3 regions of the Alcaligenes sp. NLF5-7 genome follow, and region 2 is predicted to be linked to each of the others. Evidence: predicted binding sites of a transcription regulator. Region 2 holds the regulator's gene; each other region holds the start of a gene.

Region 1 (10,445 bases), 740 kb from region 2:
TTTACCTCCTATCACGAGCATGCCTTGCGCCTCAAAGTGCGGGAAATCTTGCATACCGACCTAGGCTACACCTTGCAGGATGTGTCCGGCAAATTGCATATGTCGGCGCGCACGCTGATACGCAGGCTGCAAGATGAAGGCCTGTCGTTTCAGGGGATCAAGGATGAGCTGCGCCGAGATTTGGCGATTTTCAAATTGCTGCGCAAAGATATGTCGCTGGCTGAAATTGCTTACGCATTGAAGTTCAGTTCGCCAGCGACATTTCACCGGGCTTTCCGCCATTGGACGGGCATGACGCCCGGTGTGTATCGCGCCGCCCAGCAGGAGCTGGCCTGAAGGGCGGTTCAGCCAAGCGGGCTGTGTGGTCCGGGCTTACTTGCGTTCGCCGCCCAGGACTTCGACCAGATCGCTGATCATCTTGGCCAGCTCGGAGGTCATCAAGGTCATGTCAGCGTCAAAGATTTCGTCATCGTTGACGGCCGTCACATCTTGTTTTTCAGTCAGGATGTCCAGTGGGGCCACGCGTTTGACGTCCAGCGCATCGGTCAGCACAAAGCTGATGCGATCCGCCCAGGTCATGGCCAAACGGGTGCATTGCTTGCCGGCTTCAACGTGCTTGCGCACTTCGTCAATGTCGGCGCTTTGCTTCACGTAGCGCACGGCAGCACCGCTATCGCCGGTGGAGCGCAGTTCAGTGTCCTGGTCCACAGTAAAGTTGGCCAGTTGCTCTTCGCCCACCAGCCAGGAGGTCATGGCGGCACCGGGTGATTGCTCGGTATACAGAGGCTGCACGGGGAAAGGTTCCACGCTCTTGGCCAGCAGGCCCAGAACTTCGTCGCTCTTGGCGGTAGCCGCGGCATCAATAGCCAGCCAGTGGTTGCGGGTATCCAGCCAGACGCGGGTGTCGCGCGAGACGGCGAAGGCACGAGGCATCAAGTCCACAATGACTTGTTCCTTGATTTCCTTCATTTGCTTGCGGCCAGGTTTGTAGCCTTGCTGCTCTTCGATATCACGAGCCTTCTCACGAGCGACTTGGTTGATCACTGTGGTGGGCAGCAGCTTCTTTTCGGCGCGCAGAGCGATCAGGTACTGACCGTTAACTTCGTGCACCAGAGCACTGTTCTCGCGTGGGCTGACCCAGCCCAGGCTTAGCGGTTCCTGGCTGGAACCAGGGGTGAAGCTGTGTTTGGAAAGAGCTTCTTCCAGCTCTTCGGCGGAACATACCCAGTCGGGGGAGAGGCGATAGATGCGTAGATTCTTAAACCACATGGATACGAAGATAAATAAACAGAAGAAAAAGGGCGGGCGTAAAGCCCGAGGCAATGTTCGATTGTACGCGCAGATCTTCCTGTGCCGCCCCGCCATTTACGGACCCTTGCATTTGCTTGACAGAGCGCGGGAAATGGCCGGTGCAACGCGTTTTTTGCCTGGACTGGCTAACGATTGATGTCGTTATGGCGGGTTTCCCGCACAAAGGGCGCACCAATCGCAACCGTCACCAGACAGATCAGAATCGGGTACCACAAACCATCGTAAATATTGCCAGTGACGGCAATCATGGCAAAGGACAGGGTGGGCAAAAAACCCCCGAACCAGCCATTGCCAATGTGATAAGGCAGGCTCATGGAGGTGTAGCGGATGCGGATCGGGAACATCTCCACCAGCATGGCCGCAATGGGGCCGTAGACCGCGGTTACCAGCCCCACCAGATAGGTCAGCAGAACCACCAGCATCACTTTATTGATCTGCTCCGGGTCTGCGCCGTCCGGGTAGCCGTACTGGCGCATGGTCTGAGTCAACTCATTGCGCAACTCTTGCGAGTGACGGGCAAAATCGGCGCGGCTCAGATGTCCGCCTTCAAAACCATCGATCACATGATCGCCAATGCGTACCTGGGCCACCTGACCGGGTGAACCCTTGACGTTGTTGTAGCTGACCGCGTGGCTGGCCATGTAGGACTTCACGATATCGCAAGAGCTGGTGAAGGTGTGGCTGCCCACCGGATTGAACTGGAAGGAGCAACTGGCCGGGTCGGTAATAACAGTGACGGGCGCGTTGCGCTGCGCCTGGACCAAAGCGGGGTTGGCAAAATAGGCCAGGCCCTGGAAGACCGGGTAGTAGGTCAGGGCGGCCAGCAAACAGCCCGTCAGGATGATGGGCTTGCGCCCGATTTGATCCGACAGCCAGCCAAAAAAGATAAATAGCGGGGTGGCCAGTAGCAGTGAAATTACCATCAAGGTTTGCGCCAAGGTGGCATGCAAACCCAGCATTTGGGTGATGAAGAACAAGGCGTAGAACTGCCCCGTGTACCAGACCACGCCTTGGCCGGCCGTCAGGCCGAACAGTGCCAGCAAGGCGATGCGCAGATTCGCCCAGCGCCCGAAGGATTCGGTAATGGGCGAGGTCGACAGCGTGCCTTCTTCCTTGATGTGCTGGAAGGCAGGTGACTCTTTCAGGTTCATCCGTATCCAGACGGAAATCGCCAGCAGCAGCACGGAAATCAGAAAGGGAATGCGCCAGCCCCAAACCACAAATGCTTCTTCCCCGACCAGACTGCGTATGCCCATGATGACCAGCAGGGACAGCAGCAAACCCACGGATGCGGTGGTCTGAATCCAGCTGGTGTAAAAACCGCGACGGTGCTGGGGCGCGTACTCAGCCACATAGGTGGCGGCACCGCCGTATTCGCCACCCATGGCCAGGCCTTGCAGCAGACGTAGGACGATCAGCATGATGGGGGCGGCAATCCCGATGGCTTCATAGCTCGGTAGTACGCCGACCAAAAAGGTGGACAGTCCCATCAGCAAGATGGTGATCAGAAAGGTGTACTTGCGGCCCACGCGGTCGCCAATACGACCAAAGAGCAAGGCTCCAAAGGGGCGTACGGCAAAACCGGCGGCAAAGGCCAACAAGGCAAAGATAAAGCCGGCTGTCGGATTAACGGCGGAAAAGAAGTGTTGCGCCAGAATGGCGGCCATGGAGCCGTACAGATAGAAGTCGTACCACTCGAACATGGTGCCCAGGGCGGAGGCAAAAATAACTTTGCGACCCTGGGTGTCCAGCTTATTCTTGGCTTTCGGGAAGGTTGCACTGGTGATTGTCTGGGGCATGTGCTCAGGCTCTCCAAGGCAAAGACAGTGGGAAACTGACGCGTAAGCGCAGGCCGCTTTCCTGGCCCCCAGTCAGTGGCATGAAGTCGATGGAGGCGCCGTGAATGTCGGCAATCTCCCGCACAATGGCCAGCCCCAGGCCACTACCGTCTGCCTGGTTGCCCATGATGCGATAAAAACGATCAAAAATTCGTGCTTTATGTTCCGTGGGAATGCCGGGGCCGTTGTCCTCGATTTCCAACCAGCCCTTGCCTTGAGTCTGGCCGGTACGCATGGTGATCCAGCCGCCAGCAGGGGTGTAGATCAGGGCGTTATCCAGCAAATTGTTGATCAGCTCATCGAGCAGGACCGGATCCGCTTGCAAGAGGATAGCCTTGGCAGTGTTTTCCAGCCCCAGATCCAGCCCCAGTTTCAAGGCATCGGGCACACGCTGGCCTACATGCAATTCAGTCAGGGTATTCAGGTCCAGGGTTTGCTTGGTAGGGGCGTACAGGGCATCGCTGCTTTCGGCACGGGCCAAGGCCAACATTTGGGTGACCAGGCGCGTGGCCCGGTCGGTGCCGCGTACCAGTTGTTGCAAGCTGGCTTCGGTCTGCCTGGGGTCGCGCTCGCGCAGGGCCAGTTCGGCTTGGGTGCGTATCCCCGCCAGCGGCGTTTTCAACTGGTGGGCCGCATTGGCCACAAACTGCCTTTGAGTGGCTGAAAATTGTGCCTGCTGGGCCAGGAGTCCATTCATGGCATCAATCAGCGGCACAATTTCGGCAGGCGCCTGCTCTTGATCTACCGGCGATAAATCACCGGGCGCACGAGCACGCAAGCGCGCTTGCAGCAGGTTCAGCGGCTCCAGGCCATGTGTCAGCCCCAGGCCCGCCAGCATGGCCGCCAACGGTACCAGAATGAATTGCGGTGTCAGCATCCCGATCAGAATTTCTCTGTGTAGCACCGCTCTATGTTCATTGGTTTCGGCAGCAACCGCCAGAAAGGGCGTGTCGTTTTTGTCCTTGCCCCCCCAGACATAGGCCAGCCGCAGGCTTTGATCATCCAGAATAACGTCCCGGTAGCGCAGTAGGTCGGTGTCATATCCCCAACTGTCGGGAACCGGCAAATTCGCGTTGCCAGCCAGTGGCTCGCCATTGGCATCGCGGATTTGCCATAGCGTAGGGGTCGGGCTTTCCTGGCGCAAAATTGTCTGTGCCCCGTGCGATAAATGGATGGGCTGGCTCAGATCCTGATGGCTGATTTCCACTCGCAACAAGTCCAGGTGATCGCGCAAGGTGCGGTCGTAAGGGGAGTTCGCAATGTGCTGGGCGATGAAGTAGGTAATGACAATGCCTACCGTCCACAGCAAAAACAAAGGCCCGAAAATCCAGATCATGATCTTGTGAATGAGCGGGCGTGGTGCGACACGCTTGCCTTTGGCAGGCGCAGCCTTGTTGCTGGTTGGGGGCGTAGCGTGCTGCATGGACGATCCTTTAGGCTGGAGCGTCTTCTCGCAATTTTTCCGGTTCCAGACAGTATCCCAGACCACGCACGGTCAGGATGCGTACGCCGCTAGGCTCCAGTTTTTTGCGCAGGCGGTGGATATAGACCTCGATGGCGTTAGGGGTGACTTCCTCACCCCACTCACAGAGCAGATCCACAAACTGGTTCTTGCTGATCATGCGGCCGCTGCGCGACAGGAAAATCTCCAGCAAGCTGGTTTCACGCGCCGACAGCTCCAGGGGCTGATTGTCTATATAAGCCATGCGACCTTTCAGGTCGAAGCTTAGTCGTTTGTGATGCAGCAAGGCGCTGCTGGTGCCGGTGCTGCGACGCGTCAGGGCGCGTACACGGGCTTCCAGTTCGGTCAGGGCAAAGGGTTTGGACATATAGTCGTCCGCGCCCAGGTCCAGACCGCGCACACGCTGTTCGACCGTATCGCTGGCAGTCAGGATCAGAACGGGGAGGGTGTCCTGGCGTTGGCGGATTGACTGCAGCACCGACAGGCCGGGCTTTTTGGGCAGGTCCAGGTCCAGGATCAGAAGGTCAAAGCTTTGCAGCTGCAAGGCCGAGTCGGCGCTATCGCCATCGTGCACGACATCAACCGCATAGCCTTCGTAGCGTAAGGAGCGAGAAAGTCCATCCGCGAGAATACTGTCGTCTTCAGCTATTAGTATGCGCATGACCCTACACAAACAGATGATTGAGTGGCTGTTCGGCATTGTTGCACAAGGCTGTAAGGCTGGTCAGTAGGGGATAACGATGCCGGCTAGTTAATTTATTTGAATATCTGTGTATATATACAGTATAATTTGATGCAATAATTAGGTTTGATTTTTAATTGCCGTGCCCGTCCGTTGGGGCGCCATTCCACAGTCAAGGATTTTTCATGGACGATAAAAACAGCAAAGCAGTGGCCTCGGAACGTTCCAAAGCGCTGGCCGCCGCTCTGTCGCAAATCGAAAAGCAGTTCGGCAAGGGCTCGATCATGCGTTATGGCGACGACAACGTCGAGCATGACATCCAGGTGGTCTCCACGGGTTCCTTGGGTCTGGACATTGCTTTGGGCGTCGGTGGTCTGCCACGTGGTCGCGTTATTGAAATTTACGGCCCGGAATCTTCGGGTAAAACCACGCTGACCCTGCAAGTGATTGCAGAGATGCAAAAGCTCAAAGGCACATGTGCCTTTATTGACGCCGAACACGCGCTGGACGTGCAATACGCTCAAAAACTGGGCGTGAATCTGGGTGATCTGTTGATCTCCCAGCCTGATACCGGCGAGCAGGCTCTGGAAATTACCGAAGCCCTGGTGCGTTCGGGTTCGGTAGACCTGATTGTTATCGACTCGGTGGCTGCCTTGACTCCCAAGGCTGAAATTGAAGGCGATATGGGCGATTCCTTGCCCGGTCTGCAGGCCCGTCTGATGAGCCAGGCCCTGCGTAAATTGACGGCCACCATCAAACGCGCTAACTGCATGGTCATCTTCATTAACCAGATCCGTATGAAGATTGGCGTCATGTTCGGCAACCCTGAAACCACCACGGGTGGTAACGCGCTGAAGTTTTACTCCTCCGTGCGTCTGGATATTCGCCGTATCGGTTCCATCAAGCGTGGCGACGAAATGGTGGGTAACGAGACCCGCGTTAAAGTGGTCAAGAACAAGGTTGCGCCTCCTTTCAAGCAAACCGAATTCGACATCATGTATGGCAGCGGTATTTCCCGTGAAGGCGAGATTATCGATCTGGGTGTACAAACCGGCGTGGTCGACAAGGCAGGTGCCTGGTATAGCTACGACGGCAACCGCATTGGTCAGGGTAAGGACAATGTGCGCGAATTCCTGAAAGAGCGCCCCGAGTTGGCCCGCGAAATCGAAAACAAAGTGCGTGAAAAGCTGGGCGTTGCCCTGATGAGCGCTGCTGTCAGCCGTCCAGCCGCTGCTCCTGTGGTTGATCCGGCCGAGGGAGAAGTCTGATTTTTCCCCCAGAGTTCGATGACGAACCCTTTGAGACAGACCCGGAGGAAATCCGGGAACGTAAACAAGCTCAAAGGGAGCGCGTTGCTGCGCTTTCTGCCCGGCCCACTCGGGCGGGCAGAAACGTAGAAGATAGCTTGGGCGACAATGCTCCTGCTGCTGAAAAGAAAGCCCCGTCCAAACGGCCGGGGCTGTCTCTTAAAGCCAGAGCGTTGAATTTTTTATCCCGACGCGAATACTCGCGCCTGGAGTTGGGCCGCCGTCTGGCGCCCCATGCAGAAAGTGCTGAAGAAGTGGAGGCCTTGCTCGACGCCCTGGTCGAACAGAAATGGCTGTCCAACGAGCGCTTCGCACATAGTGTCGTCAATCGCCGTGCCTCGCGTGTGGGCACCCGAGTCATTCTGCAAGAACTGCGTCAGCATGGCGTGGATGTGGAACAGACCGAAATTATCAAAGAAGAGTTGATGGCAACCGAACTGGAACGGGCCAAGCAAGTGTGGGGCAAGAAATTCAGTGCGCCGCCCGATGATCCCCGCAGTTACGCCAAGCAATATCGCTTCATGGCCAGCCGAGGCTTCTCGGGCCGTATCTTGCAGCAGATTCTGGGTGATTGGGAAGACGATCCGGCTTGAATAAGCCATCTGTAATACTTCGTTTTGCTGTGTTTCTTGCTTGTCTGCTGCCGCCATCAAAAAACGAGGTCTCGTTCAAGTTGGCATGAGCCCGCCCGCCTGTACTTTTCCTCTATCTACATAGTGCTTGCGACAGAGTTTTGCCATGCCATTGCTAAATGGCTCAAGACTGCGCCGCCACGATTCCTTGCAGGCTTTTGAAGCAGGTCTCTCGTGCCTGTGCCAAAAAGGCCTGCACATAATCCGCTTGTAAATCCTCACTACGTACCGTGGCGTATAGGGTGCGCCAGATACCGTGCTCTCCCAAACGGCAAGTGCGAATCGAGGTCGGGTTCAAGAACTCCGTCAAGGCCCAGTTTGGCAACGCCGTCACACCACGCTGGCTGGCAACCAGTTGCACGATCATGGGCGTTAGCTCGGCCTGCCGAATCGCAGCGGGCTCCACATCGGCTGGCGTCAGGAACTGCGTAAAAATATCCAGACGATTGCGTTCTACCGGGTAGGTAATCAGAACCTGATCGGTCAATTGGAAAGGTTCTACATAGCGGTACTGCGACAAGGGGTGCTGGTTGGAGACAGCCAGCACCAGCTCGTAGCGAAACAGGGGTTCGTAATGGACAGCCGGATTGTCCTGCGGGTCCGAGGTGATCACCACATCCAGATCCCCGCGCATCAAGGCGGGCAAGGGCGCAAAGGAAAAAGCCGCGCTCAAGTCCAGCGTGACGTCAGGCCATTGCTGCCTGAATGCGTCCAGTGCTGGCATCAGCCATTGAAAGCAGGAGTGGCAATCAATGGCCACATGCAGGCGTCCCGTGCGTCCGGCGGCCAGTCTTTGCAAATCGCGCTCGGTGGCGCGTACACGCGGCAGGATGTCATCGGCCAGCGTCAGGATACGCAGAGCGGCGGTGGTCAGGCGGGCAGGGCGGGTGCGGCGGTTCAGCAATTGCACTTGAAGCCGCACTTCCAGGTCGCGAAGCTGGTGCGAGAGGGCGGACTGCGTAACATGCAGGCGCTCGGCGGCTTCTTGCAAGCTGCCGCTGTCGCGGATGGCGCTCAGGGTTTCGAGATGGCGGATTTCAAGCATGTTGAGGAAAATTCATAATTAGCATGGTGTATTTGATTTTTTTTCAAGTAAGTATACAGGCACAATAGATTTCAGGCGCCTGATACGGGCCTTTTATTTCTAATTTATGGGCTTACTATGACTATTATTCATAATCTGGGTTTTCCTCGCATGGGCGCACAGCGCGAATTGAAGCGCTCTTTGGAAGCCTATTGGGCCGGTCAGGTAAGCCAGCAAGAGCTTTTGGAGACTGGCAAAGCTCTGCGCGCTCAGAATTGGGGTTTGCAAGGCAAGGCTGGGCTGGATACGGTGCCTGTGGGCGATTTTGCCTGGTATGACCAGATTCTGGAGTGGAGCACCTTGCTGGGAGCGGTTCCTGCCCGTTTCGGCCAGGCTGAAAATGCACCCGTGTCATTGGATACCTTGTTTCGCATGGCGCGTGGCCGTGCGCCCAGCGGCACCCCTGCCGCTGCTTGTGAAATGACCAAGTGGTTCGATACAAACTACCACTACATCGTGCCCGAATTCACACCAGGTCAAAGCTTCCGGATTGCCCGTGAATTCTTGTTTGAGCAGATTGAAGAGGCCAAGGCTCTGGGGCACAAGGTCAAGCCCGTGATTCCCGGACCCTTGACCTGGTTGTGGCTGGGCAAGGGCGATGCCTATGAGGGCTTGGCAGACGCGGGCAAGCTGGCCTTGCTGGATACTTTGCTGCCTGTGTATGAACAAGTGCTGGCCCGTTTCAAAGCTCAGGGTGTGGAATGGGTACAGATTGACGAACCTGTTCTGGTTCTGGATTTGCCTCAAGCGTGGCAAGACGCCTTCCGTCGCGTTTATCAAGGTCTGAATCAATCCGGCTTGAAGCTGCTGCTGGCGACTTATTTTGATGATCTGCATAAGAACGTCGCGGTATTGAAGGATTTACCCGTGGCGGGTGTGCATGTGGATGCGGTGCGCGCTCCGGCTGCTTTGCAGGCCGTACAAGCGGTATTGGGGCAAGACCAGGTGCTGTCTGCCGGTGTGATTTCGGGTCGGGATATTTGGCGCACGGATCTGCAAAAAACGGTTCAAACCTTGAAGCCCTTGAAAGCGGTTTTGGGCGAGCGCCTGTGGATTGCGCCATCCTGCTCGCTGCAGCATGTCCCTGTGGATGTGCAAAGTGAAACCGGCCTGGACGCTGAATTAAAGAGCTGGCTGTCCTTTGCGGTGCAAAAACTGGATGAGCTGAAACTGTTGCAAGGATTGCTGGATGGCACTTTGGACGAAGCGGGTCAGCAAGCGGTTCAAGCTCAGCAAGCTGCTTTGCAAACGCGCCGTGAGTCCAAGCGCACGCATAATCCTGCCGTACAAGCCCAGATGGCCAAGATTGACCAGCTCAAGCGTCAACGTACGCCCTTCGCGCAGCGTATCCAGGCCCAGCGCAACAAGCTGAAGTTACCTGCCTATCCCACCACCACGATCGGTTCGTTTCCTCAGACCACGGAAATTCGTACTGCTCGCCGCGACTGGCGTGGGGGAGCCCTGAGTGATGCGGCTTATGAAAAAGCCATGCAGGCAGAAATCGAGCAAGTTATTCGTTTTCAGGAGCGGATCGGTCTGGACGTGCTGGTGCATGGCGAGGCCGAGCGCAACGATATGGTGGAGTACTTTGGTGAACTGCTGGGTGGTTTTGCCTTTACACAAAACGGTTGGGTACAAAGCTACGGGTCGCGTTGCGTAAAGCCGCCTATTATCTTTGGGGATGTGCTGCGCATCACGCCCATGAGTGTGGCCTGGTCCTCCTACGCCCAATCACTGACTGATCGGCCCGTCAAAGGCATGTTGACGGGGCCAGTGACGATGTTGCAGTGGTCTTTTGTTCGTGACGACCAGCCCCGTGCCGATACTTGTCGCCAGCTGGCTTTGGCCTTGCGGGATGAAGTTTCTGATCTGGAACAGGCCGGCATTCGTGTCATCCAGCTGGATGAACCCGCTTTCCGCGAAGGCTTGCCGCTCCGTCAGGGTGATTGGCAGGCCTACCTGGATTGGGCGGTGGATTGCTTTCGCCTGTCCACCAGCGCGGTGTCCGATGAAACCCAGATTCACACGCATATGTGCTATTCGGAGTTCAACGACATCATGCAGTCCATTGCCGATATGGACGCGGATGTGATCACGATTGAAACCTCGCGTTCCAATATGCTCTTGCT
Region 2 (10,445 bases):
CAAACCCTTCGTCCTGCAAGGCCAGACAGGTATCCAGCACGGCCTTGTGTTCCGTACGGACGGTAATAATATGGCGGCCCTTGGACTGATAAAACTGCGCGGCACCTTTTAACGCCAGATTGATGGCTTCGGTAGCACCGGAGGTCCAGACGATTTCACGCGGCTCTGCCCCTACCAAAGCGGCAACCTGACGGCGCGCCTGGTCCACGGCCTCTTCCGCATCCCACCCATAGGGATGGCTGCTGGAGGCCGGATTGCCAAATCGTTCCGTCAACCAGGGAATCATGCTGTCGGCCACACGCGGGTCTACCGGTGTAGTGGCGGCATAATCCATATAGATACGCTGAGCGCGACTCATACAAAACTCCGGGTCAGTAGCGGATCTTGCCCACTACAAAGTACATTCTTCTGGCTGGCCGGCTTCCTGAGCGGCCAACTTGAGCTGACGCAGACGCTGCTGATCAACCAAGTCCTGTAGCGAGACAGAATCCAGATAATCGACCATTTTACGACTAAGCGTCGCCCAAAGCTCGTGAGTCATGCACTCGCCTTTCTGCCCATTTGTGCCCTGCTTGCAATTACCCTTGCCACCGCATTGGGTGGCATCAACGGGCTCATCGACCGCAAACACAATGTCAGCAACGGTGATGTGGCGGGCCAGACGCGCAAGCGTATAGCCACCACCCGGACCACGCACACTATCGACCAGTTCATGGCGGCGCAACTTGCCAAACAACTGTTCAAGATACGAGAGCGAGATACCCTGTCGCTGGCTGATGCCTGCGAGCGTCACCGGTCCACTTTGCTGGCGCAGCGCAAGATCGATCATCGCGGTTACGGCGAAACGCCCTTTTGTCGTCAAACGCATGATAGTTTCCTTGCCAAAGGCGAAAGCGGCCGGACTGCCAACGGCAAATCCGACCAATTTGGTCCAGTATAGCAAATACAGGGGAAACTACCGTGCTTGAGCGTGTGTTTTTACACTTATACTGAAGTGTTATATAGCCACTCAGGCAGCACGGTAATTGGGGACGCGCTTGCGAACCAGTTCGAACACGCCCTGGCAGGCATCTTCGATGTAGTCCATGACCTTATTAAAGCCATCCTGGCCGCCATAATAAGGATCGGGCACGGTAGCCGCTTCATAGTCAGTGGCAAAGCGCATCAGCAGCATGAGCTTGTGACGATAAATGGGAGGACACATTTGCTGCAAGGCAGCGTGGTTTTCCCAGTCCATGCTCAAGATAAGGTCGAAGTTGCGAAAGTCCTCGCGCTGGACCTGTCGGGCCTGATAGGTAGAGATGTCATAACCGCGTTTACGAGCGGCTATCTGTGCGCGTGTGTCAGGATGCTCGCCAACATGAAAGCCATGCGTGGCGGCTGAATCCACCAAAATAGCCTCCGACAAACTAGCCTGGTCGACCAGTTGGCGCAAGACACCTTCGGCGCTGGGGGAGCGGCAAATATTCCCTGTACAGACAAACAGAACCTTACTCATAATGCGTCAAAGTCTGCGGGAAAACCCCAAATAAGGCAAGACGAAACCGGGGTGAAAACAGACCCCGAAAATCGCCTTGAAAACAGCAAATCCGTATCGTTTGGGAGCTGCCAATAAGAACCGGCCGCAGCTGCTTGAAGTTTGGAATAAACCAAAGGCGCAGCACCGTTTGCTTAGCGGATACACCACTTTCTCGAGATGAGATAAATCAAGCAATACACCCGAGTGATGAAAGCCGGTAGCAGAACGGTGTTTTTTCTGAGCTTTCGTCCAGCTTTAGTTGCAAATACACAACAATCATCACGCCATCAGCAGCTTGGCCTTCAGTCTTTGCAACTTGTCGCGCGCGGCTGCCGCTTGCTCGAACTCCAGGTTGCGGGCGTGGTCCATCATCTCTTTTTCCAGACGCTTGATCTCGCGTGCAGCGGCCTTCTCGTCGCGAATCAACTCGTCCGGCACATCCTCGCGCAAGCTGGCGGTTGGATCCGAGGCAACAACACCATCAATCAACTCACGGACGGCCTTGTTCACGCCGCGCGGCGTAATACCGTGCTCTTCGTTAAAGGCGATCTGCTTGGCACGACGGCGCTCGGTTTCTTCAATGGCGCGGTGCATGGAGTCCGTCATTCTGTCGGCATACAGAATGGCTTTACCGTTCAGGTTACGCGCTGCCCGACCTATGGTTTGAATCAGGCTGCGCTCCGAACGCAGGAAGCCTTCCTTGTCCGCATCCAGAATCGCCACCAGAGACACTTCGGGCAAATCCAGCCCCTCACGCAGCAGGTTGATCCCGACCAGCACATCGAAGACGCCCAGACGCAGATCCCGGATGATCTCGGCCCGTTCCACCGTATCAATGTCCGAGTGCAAGTAGCGCACGCGAATACCGTTCTCTGACAAGTATTCGGTCAGATCCTCTGACATGCGCTTGGTCAGCGTCGTCACCAATACACGGTCTTCCTGCGCAGTACGCAGCTTGATTTCACCCAGCAAGTCATCGACCTGCGTGGTAGCCGGGCGCACCTCGATTTCCGGGTCCACCAGTCCGGTAGGTCGCACCACCTGTTCAACCACATTGTCTGCATGCTCTTGCTCGTAGGCAGCGGGAGTAGCCGACACGAACACGGTTTGCGGCATACGGCGTTCGAACTCTTCCAGTTTCAAAGGCCGGTTATCCATGGCCGAAGGCAGGCGGAAACCGAACTGCACCAGGGTTTCTTTACGCGAGCGGTCACCGCGATACATGGCACCCAACTGCCCGATAGTGACGTGGCTTTCGTCGATAAACATCAGGGAGTTACGCGGCAGGTAGTCGATCAATGTCGGCGGCGGATCGCCAGGCGCAGCTCCTGACAAGTGGCGGGAGTAGTTCTCGATGCCTTTGCAAAAGCCCAGCTCCTGCAGCATCTCCAGATCAAAACGGGTGCGCTGCTCCAGGCGTTGAGCTTCAACCAAATGCCCTTCCCGTGTCAGAAATTCCAGACGCTCGCGCAGTTCGAGCTTGATGGTTTCAATCGCCCTCAACACGGTTTCGCGTGGCGTCACATAATGCGAGCTAGGGAACACGGTAAAGCGGTTCAGCTTCTGCACGACCTTGCCTGTCAGCGGATCGAACAACTCCAGCTCTTCAATCTCGTCATCAAACAGGCTGACTCGCAAGGCCAGCTCCGCGTTTTCTGCCGGGAAGATATCGACCACTTCACCACGAGCACGGAATATCCCACGCTGAAAATCCAGATCGTTACGCTCGTACTGCATGGCGACCAGACGCGCCAGCAGCTCCTGGCGGGCGATACGGTCACCCTTGCGCAGGGTCAGCACCATGGCATGGTAATCACCGGGGTTACCAATACCGTAGATGCAGGACACGGTACCCACAATAATGGTGTCAGGCCGTTCTAGCAGACTTTTGGTGGCCGACAAGCGCATCTGCTCGATGTGTTCATTGATGGACGAGTCCTTTTCAATAAACAGATCACGCGATGGCACATAGGCCTCGGGCTGGTAGTAATCGTAGTAAGACACAAAGTACTCCACGGCGTTGCGTGGAAAGAACTCGCGCATCTCGGCGTACAACTGCGCCGCCAGGGTTTTATTGGGCGCCAGAACAATGGCCGGACGCCCGGTGCGAGCAATAATGTTCGCCATCGTATAGGTCTTGCCCGAGCCAGTTACCCCCAAAAGGGTCTGGTACATCAAGCCATCATCAATCCCCTCAACCAACTGCTCAATCGCCGCAGGCTGGTCGCCAGCAGGCAAATAAGGTTGGAAAAGTTTGAAGGAACTCCCCGGAAATTCTTGAAAGGCAGGCTCAAATTTCATGCTAGACACACTTTAGGGTAAGCCCGTATTATCACATTAATGCTTTGTTTTTCTACCTTTCTGCACTAACGCCCCCATATCATCATGACATCGCTCTTCGAAACCGTCGAACTGGCTCCACGCGACCCTATTTTGGGTTTGAACGAACAATACAATGCCGACGAACGCAGCGGCAAAGTTAATCTGGGGGTCGGTGTTTACTACGACGATCAAGGGCGTATCCCGATTTTGCAGGCTGTTCAAAAGGCTGAGGAAGCCATGATGAGCAAAGCCGCCGCGCGCAGCTACCTGCCTATTGAAGGGATCAATACCTACAATCTGGGTGCTCAAACCCTGTTGCTGGGTGCCGACTCCCCCATCATTGCCGAAGGCCGCGCCTTGACCGTGCAATCCCTGGGCGGTACCGGTGCGCTGAAAATCGGTGCTGACTTCCTGCAGCAACTGTTGCCCCAGTCCGAGGTTTACATCAGCGATCCAAGCTGGGAAAACCACCGCGCCCTGTTCGAGCGCGCCGGCTTCAAGGTCAACACCTACGCTTACTACGATGCCGCTACGCATGGCCTGAACTTTGACGGCATGATCGCCTCGCTGCGCGCCATGCCGGCCCAGTCCATCGTGGTCCTGCACGCTTGCTGCCACAACCCGACCGGCGTGGACCCCAGCATGGAACAATGGGCCCAGATCGCCGAGCTGATCAAAGAACGTCAACTGGTTCCTTTCCTGGACATCGCTTACCAAGGCTTTGGCGCCGGTCTGGAAGAAGACGCCAGCGTAGTGCGTCTGTTTGCCAAGCTGGGTCTGTCCATGTTCATCAGCTCCTCGTTCTCCAAGTCCTTCTCGCTGTACGGCGAGCGCGTTGGCGCCCTGACCCTGGTTACTTCCAGCAAGGACGAAACCTCCCGCGTACTGAGCCAGGTCAAGCGTGTGATTCGCACCAACTACTCCAACCCACCCACACACGGTGGCAAAGTTGTGGCCACGGTACTGAACTCGCCTGAACTGTTCCAGACTTGGGCGACTGAACTGGCCGGCATGCGTGATCGCATCCGCGAAATGCGCGCCCAACTGGTTGCCAAGCTGAAAGAGCACGGCGCTACCCAAAACTTTGACTTCGTGCTGCAACAGCGCGGCATGTTCTCCTACTCCGGCCTGACTGCCGAGCAAGTCGAACGCCTGCGCCAGGAACACGGCATTTACGCTGTCAGCAGCGGCCGTATTTGCGTTGCTGCATTGAACAGCCAGAATATTGACGTCGTGGCCAAGGCCATCGCTCAAGTCCTGACGTAAGCTGTCCCTCACTACAGCCCCAACGCCCTTCTTCGGAAGGGCGTTGTCGTTCCAGCCCTTGGAGCACTACCATGACAGACACGATTTCCCTGAACACCGAACGCCTGATCTTGCGCCCCTGGAAAGCTTCCGACCTGGAGCCCTTTTTCCGCTTGAACAGCGATCCCCACGCACTGCGTTTTTATCCGGCCACCCTGGACCGTGAGCAAAGCGATGCCATCGCCCACCGCAGCCAAAGCCTGATTGACGAGCATGGCTGGGGTCCCTGGGCAGTCGAGCTGAAAGAAAACGGGGCCTTCATTGGCATGGTGGGCTTGAACCGCCCGACCGCCGATCTGTACTTTCAGCCTTGCGTGGAAGTTCTTTGGCGTTTGCTGCCTGAGTACTGGGGCAAGGGCTATGCCACCGAAGCGGCACGAGCCTGCATGGACTTTGGTTTTGACGAACTGGGCCTGGATCAAATTGTGGCGTACACCGCTCAATTGAACTTGCCTTCGCAGACCGTCATGCAACGCCTGGGCATGACAGAGCAAGCTGGTACCTTTGATCACCCCGGTGTAGCGGCGGGCCACAAACTCGCCCCCCATGTGCTGTACACCCTGGACCGCAAGGATTGGCCCCAGTCTGCCTGAGCAGCCCGAAGGGTCAAAAATTAAGCCTTTAGGGCCCTCACCGCTTGCAAAAACGCCAACTGTAACGCACAATCTTTACTGTATATATATTCAGCAGACAATACTATGACCGCCAAGCTCACCGCACGCCAACAACAAGTGCTGGACATCATTCGTTCTGAAATCGAACGGACGGGTTTCCCTCCCACTCGAGCAGAGATTGCTCAGGTGCTGGGTTTCAAATCCGCCAATGCGGCCGAAGATCATTTGAAAGCTCTGGCCCGCAAAGGCGCTATCGAGCTGACTGCCGGCGCCTCGCGCGGCATACGCCTGCTCGGTACGGATACCCGCGAAAGCGCCGCTCCCAGCAGCAACGCATTGGCCAATCTGGCTGACGCCCTCTTGCTGCCCATTATTGGTCGCGTGGCTGCCGGTAGCCCTATTTTGGCCACCGAGCATATCGAGCGCGAGATTGGCGTCGCCCCTACCCTATTCACCCAAACGCCTGATTACCTGCTGCGCGTACGCGGCTTGAGCATGAAAGACGCGGGCATTTTTGACGGCGACCTGCTGGCCGTCAAGAAAGCCAGTGAAGCGCGTAATGGGCAGATTGTGGTGGTACGTATTGGCGACGATGTCACCGTCAAGCGCCTGTCGCGCTCCAGCAATCAAGTGGTCCTCCTGCCCGAGAACCCGGACTTTGAACCCATCATCATCACCGACCCGGACTCCCTGTCTTTGGAAGGCATTGCTGTGGGTCTGATTCGTACCAGCCCGCTGCATTAAGCTTCCTCTCTCTTGGTCACCAGAGCTGTTTTACAGGCTTGGTGCTCCTGACAAGAGAAAAACCCCATATACCGTTTGGTACATGGGGTTTTTTATTGGTCGAAGTGCATGCCGATATACAGGTTTGAGCAGCCGTAAACCTCTCGCGCAAGCTTGCGACCCTCAACTCCCTCAATATCATTGCCCAAAGATCTGGCTCCCACTGCTATCAATATGACTAACCTCGAAGCCACGATCAGCCTGACCAAAATGTAAACAGGCTACCTTGGGTTCAAGGTAGCCTGTTTCACTGCTTGCTTACTACTGCTGATGCTTAGTGCTTGAAGGACTCGGAACCCGCGCCAGCAGCACGCGTGGCTGCCAAGGCCTCAGCGGCCAGGCGAGCTACTTCTTCGTCGCTCAGGGGCGTTACAGCGTCTTGCAGGGCCACTTCCAGTACACGGTCAATCCAACGCACCGGGATGATCTCCAGCGTGTTTTTCACGTTATCTGGAATATCGGCCAGGTCCTTGATGTTTTCTTCCGGGATCATCACGGTTTTGATGCCGCCGCGTTGCGCTGCCAACAGCTTCTCTTTCAAGCCGCCGATAGGCAGAACTTCGCCGCGCAAGGTGATTTCACCCGTCATGGCCACATCAGCACGAACCGGAATACCCGTCAGGCTGGACACGATAGCGGTCGTAATGGCGATACCGGCCGATGGACCGTCCTTGGGCGTAGCGCCTTCTGGAAAGTGCACGTGCAGGTCACGCTTTTCAAACACGCTATTGGCAATGCCCCACTTCTGGGCACGCGAACGTACGACTGTGCGAGCCGCTTCAACCGACTCTTTCATCACATCGCCAATCGAGCCGGTGCGCAGCACATTGCCTTTACCGGGCATATCGGCCACTTCGATGGTCAGCAACTCACCGCCCACCTCGGTCCAGGCCAGACCCGTCACCAGACCAACCTTGTTCTCTTTTTCGGCCAGGCCGAAGGAGAAACGACGTACGCCCAGGTAATCGTTCAGATTCGCCGCATTCACGACCAAGGTTTCCTGGGTCAGTGTCTTGTTGCGAGCTGCACGCGTACCGGCTTGTGGATTGGCCACCAACAGCTTGCGAACAACCTTGCGGCAGATCTTGCTGATTTCACGTTCCAGGGAACGTACACCCGCTTCACGGGTGTAGTAACGCACGATGTCGCGCACGGCATCTTCGGTCACTTCCAGCTCGCCATCCCGCACGCCGTTGTTCTTCATCAGCTTGGGCAAGAGGTAATCGAAAGCAATACGCACCTTCTCATCTTCGGTATAACCCGACAGACGAATCACTTCCATACGGTCCAGCAGGGCCGGTGGAATGTTCAAGGTGTTGCTGGTTGCCACGAACATCACGTCGGACAAGTCATAGTCCACTTCCAGGTAGTGATCCTGGAAGGTGTGGTTTTGTTCAGGGTCCAGAACCTCCAGCAGTGCCGAGGATGGGTCGCCACGGAAATCCGCGCCCATCTTGTCGATCTCGTCCAGCAGGAACAGCGGGTTACGTACACCCACCTTGCTCATGTTCTGAACCACCTTGCCCGGCATGGAGCCGATGTAGGTACGACGGTGACCGCGAATCTCGGCCTCGTCACGTACACCACCCAAAGCCATACGAATGAACTTGCGGTTCGTTGCCTTGGCAATGGACTGTCCCAGCGAGGTTTTACCCACGCCTGGAGGGCCAACCAAACACAGGATTGGAGCCTTCAGTTTGTCGACACGTTGCTGAACAGCCAGGTACTCGACAATACGTTCCTTGACCTTTTCCAGACCAAAGTGATCCGCATCCAACACTTCCTCGGCATTGCTCAAGGAGTTGTTAATACGGCTCTTTTTGCGCCAAGGCAGGCCAACCAGCGTTTCAATGTAGTTACGCACCACGGTTGCTTCGGCTGACATCGGCGACATCAGCTTGAGCTTCTTCATTTCCGATTCGGCTTTCTTGAGCGCTTCCTTGCTCAATTGAGCCTGCTCGATGCGTTTTTCCAGCTCTTCAACATCAGCGCCGTCTTCGCCTTCGCCCAGCTCTTTCTGAATCGCCTTGACCTGCTCGTTCAGATAGTAGTCGCGCTGACTCTTTTCCATCTGCTTTTTCACACGGCCGCGAATGCGCTTCTCGACCTGCAAGATGTCAATTTCGCCTTCCAGTTGCGACAGCAGGCTTTCCAGACGCTCCAAAGCCTTGGGCGTTTCCAGCATGCCCTGCTTTTGTTCCAGCTTCAAAGGCAAATGAGCGGCGATGGTATCGGCCAGACGGCCAGCATCGTCAATCCCGGTCAGGGAAGTCAGAATTTCCTGAGGGATCTTTTTATTCAGTTTGACGTACTGCTCGAACTGACCCAGCACCGCACGACGCAGCGCTTCGGTTTCAGCAGCATCACCGGAGTCGCCAGGCACTTCGACCACCGAGGCCATGAAGTGGGTTTCGGCATCCTGTACCTGTGTGATTCGAGCGCGCTGCAAGCCTTCCACCAGCACTTTTACCGTGCCGTCGGGCAGCTTGAGCATTTGCAAAATACTGGCCGCACACGCAATTTCGTAGAGATCCTCGGGAGCGGGATCGTCCTTGCCTGCGGACTTTTGCGCCACCAACATAATGTTGTTGCCGGACTCCATTGCCAGCTCAAGGGCTTTGATCGAGCGAGGCCGGCCAACAAAAAGCGGAATCACCATGTGAGGGAACACCACTACATCGCGCAAGGGAAGCAGCGGCAGCTCAATAGGTTCCGTAGAAAGAATCTGGCTCGCAGACATAGTCATTTCCTATAAATGTCCTTAGACGCAAAAGGGAAGCCTGGGCTTCCCTTTCACGGTTTAACCTGTTGTAGCTCAGATTGTGGCGAATTTTGATATTTCAAGTAGGCCGAACGACCATTAGAACAGAACTTTACAGAGTTAAAGAGAGACAAGCCCTTATGCCTAGTGGTCTTCATAGGTCCACTCCTTTCTCTTTACCTTCGCCTGTCGCCCTGTCCCGCCTGCGCCTGTCCGACCAAAGCCAGACAGGGCACAAACGAGGAGATATCTCTAAGCTACTGCGTTTTTCAAGGGCGACTCAGTGTCACTGGCTTCACTATCGGACAAAGGACGACCCAAAATCAATTCGGGTTTACTCTTTCCGACAATGGCGTCCTCGGTCAGCACCACTTTGCTGACGTCTTTACGCGAAGGCAGTTCGTACATGGTGTCCAGCAGCGCTTGCTCGACAATACTGCGCAGGCCACGAGCGCCGGTACGACGCTTGATGGCACGCTGGGCCACCGCACGCAGGGCTTCGGGCTGAACTTCCAGCTCTACGCCTTCCATGCTCAGCAGCTTCTGGAACTGCTTGACCAAGGCATTGCGCGGCTCGGTCAAAATGCGGATCAGTGCGTCTTCGTGCAGCTCTTCCAGAGTGGCGACCACAGGCAAACGCCCCACCAGCTCGGGAATCAGACCAAACTTGATCAGATCCTCGGGCTCGGCCTCAGAGAATAGCTCGCCTACGCCTCGTTCGGACTTGGCTTTCACGGAAGCAGAAAAACCGATACCGGATTTTTCTGTACGGTCGCGAATCACCTTCTCCAAGCCATCAAAAGCACCGCCCACGATGAACAGAATGCTGGTGGTATCCACCTGCACAAAGTCCTGGTTCGGGTGCTTGCGACCACCTTGCGGAGGCACCGAAGCGACTGTACCTTCGATCAGCTTGAGCAGTGCCTGTTGCACGCCCTCGCCCGACACGTCGCGGGTGATCGAAGGGTTATCCGACTTGCGGGAAATTTTATCGATTTCATCGATGTAGATAATGGCGCGCTGCGCTTTTTCCACATCGTAATCGCAGTTTTGCAGCAGTTTTTGAACAATGTTCTCGACGTCCTCACCCACGTAACCGGCTTCGGTCAGTGTGGTGGCGTCTGCCATCACAAAAGGCACA
Region 3 (10,445 bases), 1.8 Mb from region 2:
GACCGGCATGGACAATGTGCTGCTGGCGCTTGTTTGCCGTATCCACCTGTACCGCGCCTTGATACACCGCCAGAAAAGTTTCCTGACCGTCCAGTCGCACCGTAAAGCGTGTCCCCAAGGCACGCAGCAAGCCTTGACGGGTTTCGACCAGAAAGGGCCGTGCAGGATCGGCCGCTGTATCGATCAGAATTTCACCCTGAACCAGGGAGAGCAGCCGTTGATTGCCTCGGTAGTCGTGGTTCATTGCAGTGTCGGAGCTGAGCCAAACGGTAGAGCCATCGGGCAAAGTCAGTTGGTGGACTTCACCACGGGCGGTGCGATGCTCGGCTGACCAGGCCATTACTGTGCCGGGCAAGGACGTATGCTGCCAGGCCAGCCAACTGCCCAAACTGCTGCCTGCCAATGTGCCCAGGCCCAGCAGCAATTGGCGGCGGCGTCCCATTCGTCGGTTGGCCAGGCAATAGCTTTGGACGGCAGCCTGGCGGCTGTCGCTGCTTTGGATCGGTTCAAAGCGGCCACTGATGCGCTCTACATACTGCCAGGCCTTGCGATGCTCGGCCTGAGCGGCCAGCCAGCCTTGCCAGCGTTGCTGGTCCTGGGCCGAGGCCTCGTCGGAGCGCAGCAGGGCAAACCATTCGGCGGCCTGCTCCAGCGCGTCAAATGAAGGCTCCAGCGTATCGTCGGGATGCAGTTCGGAGGTGCTCATGGGGGCGGGTAATCAGCGTGGCTCGGGCACGCAGGAGGCCTGATGCACGGGCATGTCAGCGGCGGTATGGCGGGCTTCCAGTTTCAGGCAGCACAGCATGGCCTGGCTAAGATATCGGTGCACCATGCGTGTGGACACGCCCAGCGCCTCTGCAATTTCCCGGTTGCTCATGCCGTCGGCCATGGCCATGAAAAAGGCATTGCCCACTTTGGCAGGCAGGGTGCGCAACATGCTGTCTATCTCTTGCAGGGCTTCCAGCACCAGGGCCTGGTGTTCGGCAGAAGGAACCAGGGCGGCCGGGCGGTTGGCCAGCTCTTCCAGCCAGGCTTGTTCAATCTGACGGCGTCGCCATAAGTCCACGCACATGCCATTGGCCATGAGCCGCAAATACACACGGGCTTCGGGTTCGCTGCCGAATTGACGGGGTTTTTGCAGCAGTCGGACAAAAACGTCTTGGGCCAGATCGGCCGCATCGAAGGAATTACCTAGCCTGCGTCGTAGCCAGCTATGCAACCAGCCGTGGTAATTCCGGTAGAGCGATTCCGTGTCGGGTGAGAAGGCGGCATTGTGCATGATGCGTTCCAGTGGTGCCTGCTCGACCAGAAAAATGGTAGAGAATCGGGCAATGAGAACTGAGAATAATTCTCAATTATCAGAAAAAACCGCCCATTCGGCAAGTTGCCGTGGGCGGTTTTACTGTTGGCATCGCAAGCGATCAGGCCTGATCGCGCCCTTCTTCTACAGCATGACAAGCCACTTCGTGCTGCCCGGTTTGCAGCAAAGCCGGGGCTTCGCGGCGGCAGCGATCATTGGCCAGCGGGCAGCGTGGATGGAAGGTACAGCCCGATGGCGGGTTCAGTGGATTAGGCACTTCACCAGCGACCGGGATGCGGCTTTTGCCCGCTCCGCTCATGTCGGGAATGGCTCCCAGCAACATGCGCGTGTAGGGGTGGCGAGGCTGCGCGAACAAATCGTCGCGTGGCGCAATTTCCACAATCCGGCCCAAATACATGACGCCAACTCGGTCGGCCACGTGATGCACCACGGCCAGGTTGTGTGAGATGAACAGATAGGTCAGCCCCAGTTCGCGCTGCAAATCCTTCATCAGGTTCAGGACCTGGGCCTGCACCGACACGTCCAGCGCCGAGGTGGGCTCGTCACAGACGATGAATTCGGGTTGCAGAGCCAGAGCACGGGCAATGGAAATACGCTGGCGCTGGCCACCGGAGAACTGGTGCGGGTAACGCTGGGCGTCGCTGGGGTTCAGGCCCACTTGCGTCAGCAGCTCAGCCACTTTGGCGTCTTGCTGGGCGCGGCTCATGTCCGTGTGGGTGACCAGTGGTTCGGCAATGATGCGGCCCACGCGCCAACGAGGATTCAGGCTGGCATAGGGGTCCTGAAAAATCATCTGACGGCGTTTGCGCATGGCCTTCTGGCTGGCTTTGTCCATGGTTTTCAGGGACTGGCCATCAAACAGAATCTCGCCGCGTGTCAGCGAATACAGGCCCGTCAGCAAACGGGCCACGGTGGATTTCCCGCAGCCGGATTCGCCTACCAGGGCCAGGGTTTCACCCTTGTTCAAGGTGAAGCTGACGCCATCGACCGCGCGCAGGTTTACTTTGGGTTTGCGGTAGACCAGGCGCTCCAGCAAGGGCGGGGACACATCAAACCAGCAGGCAGCGTCCTTGACCTGGACCAGGGCTTGTTTAGGGGCGCTCATGCGGACTCCTGTGCATGCAGCCAACAGGCCGCCTGTGTTTGTGGGGGAACAGGCATCAGCTCGGGGCGTTCGACCAGGCAGCGATCAAAGCGACGATCACAACGCGGATTGAAGGCGCAGCCGGGCGGGATGGCGTTCAAGCGTGGCATGCTGCCGGGGATTTGCTCCAGACGCTCCAGCCCCGCGTGCAGATTGGGAATGGAACGCATCAAGCCACGGGTATAAGGGTGGCTGGGTTTCTGGATCACATCCTGTACAGGGCCGATCTCGATAATGCGACCGGCGTACATCACGGCCACACGGTCGGCGGTTTCCGCAATCACCCCCATATCGTGGGTAATCAGCATGACCGAGGTGCCTTGCGAGCGACAGAGTTTTTTCAGCAGGTCGATAATCTGCGCCTGAATGGACACGTCCAGTGCCGTGGTGGGTTCGTCCGCCACGATCAGCTTGGGCTCGGCCGCCAGGGCCAGCGCAATCACCACCCGTTGGCGCATGCCGCCGGAGAACTGGTGCGGATAGTGGTCGATACGCTCGCGCGCTGCCGGAATGCCGGTAGCTTCCAGCAATTCGATGGCGCGTTCCTGTGCCTGTTTCCAGGACAGAGGCAGGTGCGTGACGATGGTTTCGGCCAACTGATGGCCCACGGTATAGAGCGGGTTCAGCGAGGTCAGCGGGTCCTGGAAAATCGCGCCAATCTTGCGGCCACGAATCTTGCGCATCTGGTCCTGGTTCAGATTGTCGATGCGCTCGCCTTCCAGCAGGATCTGGCCGCCGCTGATGCGACCGGGGGCATCGAGCAAACCAATAATGGAGGAACCCGTCAGGGATTTGCCGGCACCGGACTCCCCCACCACTCCCAGCACTTCGCCGGGGGCGATGGAAAAGGACACATTATCCAGGGCTTGGAGCACACCACGCCTGGTCGGGAATTCGACACACAGGTCTTGGACAGTTAAGAGTGCAGTCATGGCTTAGCTCAATTTGGGGTTCAGGGCGTCACGCAACCAGTCGCCCAGGAGGTTGACCGACAGCACCAGCAGCACCAGCATCAGGCCAGGGAAAATTGTGATCCACCATTCGCCCGAGAACAGGAAGTCGTTACCGATCCGGATCAGGGTGCCCAGAGAGGGTGAGGTGGCCGGAACGCCGACGCCCAGAAAGGACAGCGTGGCTTCGGTAATGATGGCGGTGGCCAGATGCACGGTGGCCAGCACCAGCACGGGGCCCATCACATTGGGCAGCACATGACTGAACATGATGCGCGGCGAAGACACGCCAATGACGCGGGCAGCCTGCACGTACTCACGGTTTTTCTCCACCAGCGTGGAGCCGCGCACGGTACGGGCATATTGCGGCCAACCGGCCAACGCAATCGCTCCGATCAGCACCGGAAAGGCGACCACATCGTGCATGTTCAAGGGGAACACGGCACGGGCTACACCGTCGATCAGCAAGGCAATCAGGATGGCCGGGAAGGACAGCTGTACATCGGCCACACGCATGATGAAGGCATCCACACGGCCACCGGAGTAACCGGCCAGCAGGCCCAGCACAATGCCGACCACCATGGACAGGGCTACCGAGGCCAGACCGATCAGCAAGGAGGTGCGCGTCCCGTACAACAGGGCCGAATACAGGTCACGGCCCTGGCTGTCTGTTCCCAACCAGTATTGGGGTGAACCGTTTTCCGACCAGGCCGGGGCCAGCAAGGCATCCATCAGGTCGATGGAGGTCAGATCGAAGGGATCGTAAGGAGCCACCCAGCGGGCACCCAGCGCGCCGATAAACAGCAGCAAGGCCATGATGGTGGCCGCAATGGCGACGGGAGAGTGGCGCCAGGACCAGACCAGATCGCTATCCCAGGCGGTTTTCAATTTAGCGAACATATTAGTGCCCCTTGGCGCCCGACAATTGGGTGCGCAGACGTGGATCGACCAGGAAGTACAGCAGGTCTACCAGCAGGTTGATCACAACAAATACCAGGGCAATCAGACAGAGATAGGCCGCCATCACGGGGATGTCGGCAAATTGCACGGCCTGGATAAACAGCAGACCCATGCCCGGCCATTGGAAAACGGTTTCCGTCACGATGGCAAAGGCGATGATGCCGCCCAGTTGCAGCCCCGTGATGGTGATAACCGGCACCATGGTGTTTTTCAGGGCGTGGCCAAAGTGGATGGCGCGTTGCGACAGGCCACGGGCACGAGCAAATTTGATGTAGTCGGCGCGCAGTACTTCCAGCATCTCGGAGCGCACCAGACGCAGGATCAGCGTGAGCTGGAACAAACAGAGCGTGATGGCGGGCAGGATCAAATGCTTGATCCCGTCCCAGCTAAGCAGGCCGGTACTCCACCAGCCAAACTTCAGGACTTCGCCCCGGCCATAGCTGGGCAGCCAGCCCAATTGCACGGAGAAGATCAGGATCAGCAAGATACCGATCAGGAAGGTGGGCAGAGAGATCCCCAGCAATGAAAAGGCCAGAATGCTCTGCGCCATGAACCCATTGCGCTTCAAGGCGGTGTACACCCCTAGCGGCAGGCCTATCAGCAAGGCCAGTATGGCGGCCACCACGGACAGCTCTACCGTGGCAGGCAGGCGGTCTTTCAGTAGCGTGGAAACCGGTTGGGCTTGCCGCAGGGACAGGCCAAATTCGCCTTGTACGGCCTGGGATACAAAGCGTCCGAATTGCACGGGAGCGGGTTGGTCCAGCCCCAGGCTGGCACGCAGTTCCACGCGATCTTGTTCGGTGGCGTCCTGTCCCAGCATGATGGTGACCGGGTCACCAATGTAGCGGAACAGCACAAAAGCCAGAAGGCTGACCGTCAGCATCACCAGAACAGCCTGGATCAGACGGCGAATAATAAATACCAGCATAGGCGGTCTCCTGGTAGAGCGCGAGGATCACTCGCGACCAGTGTCGTCCTTAATGTGTAAAAAGGGCCCGGCAAGGGGGCTGGTGTAGAAACGGATGACTACAGCGTAATGGGAACCAGCCCCGCACGGAGGCGGGGCTGGGGTATGAAAACAACTTAGTCGATGGTGGTCCATTGGGCCAGCATGCGGTTGTCCGCACGATGAATCACGTTGACCTTCTTGGCCATGGCCCAAGGAATGATCTGGTCATGCAGGGGAATGTGGCCCACTTCCTTGGCATGAATTTCCAGAACCTTGTGGATGGCCGCATCGCGCTTGGCGGTGTCGGTTTCGGTCTTGATCTGGTCGATCAAGGCGTCCACTTCGGCGTTTTCGTAGTTACCGAAGTTAAAGGAGCCGTCAGCGCCCTCGCCCTTGCTGTGCATCAGGCTTTGCAGGGTGTAGAGCGCATCAAAGGTTGGAACGCCCCAGCCAAACATGTAGGCGCTGCTGTCGTAGCTCTGAACTTTGGGGAAGTAGGTGGCGCGCGGCATGGCGTTCAGGTTGGCTTTCACGCCGACTTTGGCCCACATGCCCACAATGGCTTGGCAGATGGCTTCATCGTTGATGTAGCGATCGTTCGGGCAATCCAGGGTGAAGGTCAGGGAATTGTCGTAACCGGCTTCTTTCAGCAGTTCCTTGGCGCGGTCCTGGCTGTAAGGCAGGCGCTGGGCCAATTCCTTGGTGTAGCCGTGAACCTGAGGGGCCACCATGGTGCCGGTGGGGGCGGAAGAACCGCGCATCACGGCTTTCTTGATGGCTTCAATGTCGATGGCCACGTACAGGGCTTCACGCACACGCTGGTCAGCAAAGGGGTTCTTGCCCTTGATGCTGCTGTACTTCAGTTCCGGATTCTTTTGGTCCAGACCCAGGTAGATGGTGCGGTACTCGTTGCCTTCCACAATCTTGGTTTGCTGGCGCAGACGCTGCAAGTCCTGCGCAGGCGGGTCCAGAACCAGGTCCACTTCGCCCGACAGCAAGGCGGCGGTACGGGTGGCGTTCTGCTTGATCGGGACGTAGATCACTTCGGTGACATTACCCACCTTGTTGCCCTTGTTCCACCATTCTTCGTTTTCGACAAAGACGGTGCGTACGTCCACTTCACGTGACTTCAGCTTGTAAGGGCCAGTACCGTTGGTGTTGCGAGCCGAGAAGGTTTCTTCGTTCTTGTTGAAGTCCTGGGGCTGGGTCACATTATTCTTTTCCGACCAGGCCTTGTTCATGATGAACACACTGGTCAATTGGCGCAGCAGAACCGGGTTGGGAGCGGCAGTAACAATGTCCACGGTCTTGTCGTCCACTTTTTCAGCCTTGACGATGCCGTTCACGTAGGCCTTGAAGTTGGACGTAGGGGCCATGGCGCGTTGAATGGAGAACACCACGTCATCGGCGGTAAAGGGAGCGCCGTCGTGGAATTTCACCCCTTCGCGCAGCGTAAAGCGCCACACAGTAGGTTCACGTTGTTCCCAGGCCGTGGCCAGGCTGGGCACAATCTGGAAATCCTTGTCGTAGTCCACCAGCGCCTCATAGACATACATGCTGCCTGTGATCGTGAGGTTTTCGTTCTGTGCGTGTGGGTCCAGCGTCATGAAGTCGCCCTGGCTGGACCAGGTAAGCGTTTTGCTGTGGCCCACCAAGGGCAGGGCGACCAGAGCTGCCAGCGCAGCAGCCAATACTGTTTTTTTCATGAAAACCTCCTGTTGGGGTGCTTGGTGTCGCTGATAGAGAGGCTGCATAGTAACCGGGCGCTTGCTGCCGATTCAATACGTAGTTTCAGCCTGCTGTCAGCTTAATGATGTTTAGTGATTTATATCATCCCGGCGCTTATTCAGTGGCTCTCGGTGCACCGCTGACTTGTCGCTATAATGGTGTACATATATACAGTTAACAGGCTGATCAAGGTGGCGGCACAAGAAGAAAAACCTCTGGAGCGGCGTATTGCTCATGTGGATATGGATGCGTTTTATGCCTCGGTGGAGCTGCTGCGCTACCCGCATTTGCGCGGCAGTCCCGTGGTGATTGGCGGGCGCAGTGCTGATGCGCCCAGGCAATTGCCCGATGGCAGCTGGCAACATGCCCGTCTGGCTGATTATGTTGGGCGCGGGGTGGCCACGACTTCGACCTATGAAGCGCGTCAGCTGGGTGTGTTCTCGGCCATGGGTTTAATGAAGGCGGCCCAACTGGCCCCCGATGCCATCTTGCTGCCTGCCGATTTTCAAGCCTACCGCCATTATTCGCGCTTGTTTAAACAGGCCGTAGCCACGGTCTCGGACCATATCGAGGACCGGGGTATCGACGAGATCTATGTGGACCTCAGCCATAAAACCGAAGACAGCCACGAGCTGGCTGAGCAGATTCGACAAGCCGTGAATCAGGCTACGGGCCTGACCTGTTCGGTAGGCATCACTCCCAACAAATTGCTCTCCAAAATTGCCTCAGAACTGAACAAGCCCAATGGGGCCTGTGTGCTGACCATGGACGATGTGCCTACCCGCATCTGGCCGCTGGCCGTGGGCAAGATCAATGGCATTGGTCCCAAGTCGGTCGTGAAACTGACGGAAATGGGCATACAGAAGATCGGGGAACTGGCCGCTACACCTGCAGAAAAATTGCAGGAACATTTTGGCCTGCGCTACGCGCAATGGCTAATGGCCGTGGCTCAAGGCCAGGACGAGCGCCCCTTATCCACCGACCGCACGCCTAAATCCATCAGTCGTGAAACCACCTTCGAGCGTGATCTGCACGTGCGCATGGATCGGTCCCGCCTGTCTGCCGTGCTGGAGTCCCTGTGTGAAAAGCTGGAGCAGGATTTACGCAAATCCGCCATGTGCGCCCAAACCATAGGAATCAAGCTGAAGTTCGAGGACTTCAAAACCGTGACGCGCGACCTGTCCCTGCCCGCTCCCGTGCTGGCGGCGGATGCCATTCTGGCTGCTGCCCGCCAGAATCTGAAACGCGCCGTGCTGGACAGACGCTTGCGCTTGCTGGGTGTGAAAGCCAGCGCTCTGCTGCCCATCAGTGAAATGCCGCAGGAGCAGCCTCGTCAACTGGATCTGGACGGTTTGTTTTAGGCAGGCAGATCTTTGGAAGGCTGCTTGGATGACAGGTTTTATACAAACGCGTCCCGGCGACTCCCACCCCGATACCGTGCAAAGATTTCAGGCTTAAAACGCTTTGGCGCCTGCCAGGGCGCGGATGTGTACCAGAAAAGGGACAATCCACGGCCAGATGGCCATTGTCCCAGGCATAAGCGTCCTGCTGGGGGTGTGCTGCGTTAGAATTAATTGTCCAGCCGCCGGGCTGGTTTATTTTTTCTTCTTTCATTTTCATCAAGGTTTGCCGTTATGGAATTCGATCGGGCCGGTGTACGTGCATTAATGGAAATTACCCAGCGTCCGGAGTTGGTCTTTGTGCGAGGAGAAGGTTCCTGGCTGCAAGATCACAACGGCAAGCGATACCTGGACACCGTCCAGGGCTGGGCCGTGAACGCGCTGGGCCACAGCCCTGCCAACGTGATCAAGGCGATCACCGAACAAGCGTCCAAATTGATCAACCCCTCGCCTGCGTTCTACAACGAGCCCTCTATCGAGTTGGCCAAGCGCATCGTGGAGCACTCCTGCTTTGACCGCGTGTTCTTTGCCAACAGTGGTGGCGAAGCCAACGAAGGCGCCATCAAGCTGGCGCGCAAATGGGGTCAGATCAACAAGAACAACGCTTACAAGATCATTTCTTTTGAGCACTCTTTCCATGGCCGTACCCTGGCCACCATGTCCCTGTCCGGCAAACCCGGCTGGGATCGCATGTTCGCCCCTCAGGTCGATGGCTTTCCTAAAGCCAAACTGAATGATCTGGAATCCGTGCGCGCGCTGATCGACGATCAAACCGTGGGCATCATGCTCGAACCCGTACAGGGCGAGGCTGGTGTTATTCCCGCGACCGTGGAATTCATGAAGGGACTGCGCGCTCTGGCCGACGAGCACAAATTGCTGCTGATCGTGGACGAAGTGCAAACCGGCATGGGCCGTACCGGCACCATGTTTGCCTACGAACACTCGGGCATCCGTCCTGACATCATGACTCTGGGTAAAGGCATTGGTGGTGGTGTGCCTTTGTCGGCACTGTGTGCCCGCGAAGAAGTGTCCTGCTTCCAGCCAGGCGACCAGGGCGGTACCTACAACGGTAACCCCCTGATGACCGCTGCTGGCGTGGCCGTGTTCGACGAACTGGCTGCTCCTGGCTTCCTGGCTTCGGTCAACGCCCGCGCCAAGCAGCTGTCCGAAGGCCTGCTGGCCATCAGCGCCAAGTGGGGCATGAACGGTGAGCGTGGTGAAGGCCTGCTGCGTGCTCTGATCCTGGATCAGGACGACGGCCCGGAAATCGTCGCTGCTGCCCGCGACCGCGCTCCAGAAGGCATGCTGCTGAACTCGCCACGTCCTAACCTGCTGCGTTTCATGCCAGCCCTGAACATCACGGCCGACGAAATCGACCTGATGCTGGCCTGGCTGGACGAAATCCTGGTCAAGGTTCGCGGCTAAGCGGCCAGCTTGCTGTACAGAAATCCGCCTTCGGGCGGATTTTTTTTGGTCTTGAGAGGCTGCAGACGTATGTGGGTAGCACCGCGCTGCTAACTTGAAACGCGCATGAAATATCACAAATGCCATCGTTGGCAGTATTTAGTTTATTTTCAAAAATAATATAAATATCAATAACTTGAAGTAATTTTATCCAGCAGTTAGCCAGCATAAGTAAATGATTGTTCTGTTGTGGTGCCAGGGGAATGGAGTCGATGTAATAGAAGCTTCCAAGATTTGCCTGCAAGCGCAGGCCCACCCCGTGAGGCACTGTTTACCATGCTCCAGCAACTGTCCAAACTCATCGTAGCTAGTGCCCTTGTGCTGGCTGTTTCTCCGGCCATTGCCGCCGATTCTTTACGCATTGGCGTGGTGCCGGGCGCCTATGCCGATTCCATCAATGCCGCGGCCCAGGATGCCAAGGCCCAAGGCATTAATGTCGAGGTGATCGAGTTCACCGACTGGACCACGCCCAATGTGGCGGTGGATAACGGCGATATTGATATCAATTACTTCCAGCATCAGCCTTTCC

Evidence for each region. Region 2 encodes LexA, which represses DNA repair genes until DNA is damaged. Its sites were predicted from a motif close to ACTGTATNNNNATACAGT; they were not measured.
Region 1: the regulator LexA is predicted to act here: its motif matches at 5,379-5,396, upstream of recA (recombinase RecA).
Region 3: the regulator LexA is predicted to act here: its motif matches at 7,210-7,227, upstream of dinB (DNA polymerase IV).

Annotation. Positions count from the first base shown of each region.
Region 1 is NZ_CP100755.1:3,502,846-3,513,290, forward strand. It holds gene MID00_RS16120 (AraC family transcriptional regulator) at 1-336, shown strand, start outside; gene MID00_RS16125 (recombination-associated protein RdgC) at 373-1,269, opposite strand; gene MID00_RS16130 (MFS transporter) at 1,437-3,014, opposite strand; gene MID00_RS16135 (sensor histidine kinase) at 3,115-4,572, opposite strand; gene MID00_RS16140 (response regulator transcription factor) at 4,583-5,272, opposite strand; gene recA (recombinase RecA) at 5,479-6,561, shown strand; gene recX (recombination regulator RecX) at 6,774-7,193, shown strand; gene MID00_RS16155 (LysR family transcriptional regulator) at 7,357-8,277, opposite strand; gene metE (5-methyltetrahydropteroyltriglutamate--homocysteine S-methyltransferase) at 8,395-10,445, shown strand, end outside.
Region 2 is NZ_CP100755.1:4,240,387-4,250,831, forward strand. It holds gene MID00_RS19580 (IscS subfamily cysteine desulfurase) at 1-358, opposite strand, end outside; gene iscR (Fe-S cluster assembly transcriptional regulator IscR) at 392-868, opposite strand; gene MID00_RS19590 (low molecular weight protein-tyrosine-phosphatase) at 1,010-1,501, opposite strand; gene uvrB (excinuclease ABC subunit UvrB) at 1,799-3,820, opposite strand; gene MID00_RS19600 (amino acid aminotransferase) at 3,905-5,107, shown strand; gene MID00_RS19605 (GNAT family N-acetyltransferase) at 5,179-5,739, shown strand; gene lexA (transcriptional repressor LexA) at 5,845-6,504, shown strand; gene lon (endopeptidase La) at 6,818-9,283, opposite strand; gene clpX (ATP-dependent Clp protease ATP-binding subunit ClpX) at 9,557-10,445, opposite strand, start outside.
Region 3 is NZ_CP100755.1:1,614,424-1,624,868, reverse strand. It holds gene MID00_RS07610 (FecR domain-containing protein) at 1-706, opposite strand, end outside; gene MID00_RS07605 (sigma-70 family RNA polymerase sigma factor) at 719-1,279, opposite strand; gene MID00_RS07600 (ABC transporter ATP-binding protein) at 1,422-2,426, opposite strand; gene MID00_RS07595 (ABC transporter ATP-binding protein) at 2,423-3,397, opposite strand; gene MID00_RS07590 (ABC transporter permease) at 3,401-4,315, opposite strand; gene MID00_RS07585 (ABC transporter permease) at 4,317-5,303, opposite strand; gene MID00_RS07580 (ABC transporter substrate-binding protein) at 5,459-7,030, opposite strand; gene dinB (DNA polymerase IV) at 7,295-8,413, shown strand; gene MID00_RS07570 (acetylornithine transaminase) at 8,687-9,877, shown strand; gene MID00_RS07565 (MetQ/NlpA family ABC transporter substrate-binding protein) at 10,193-10,445, shown strand, end outside.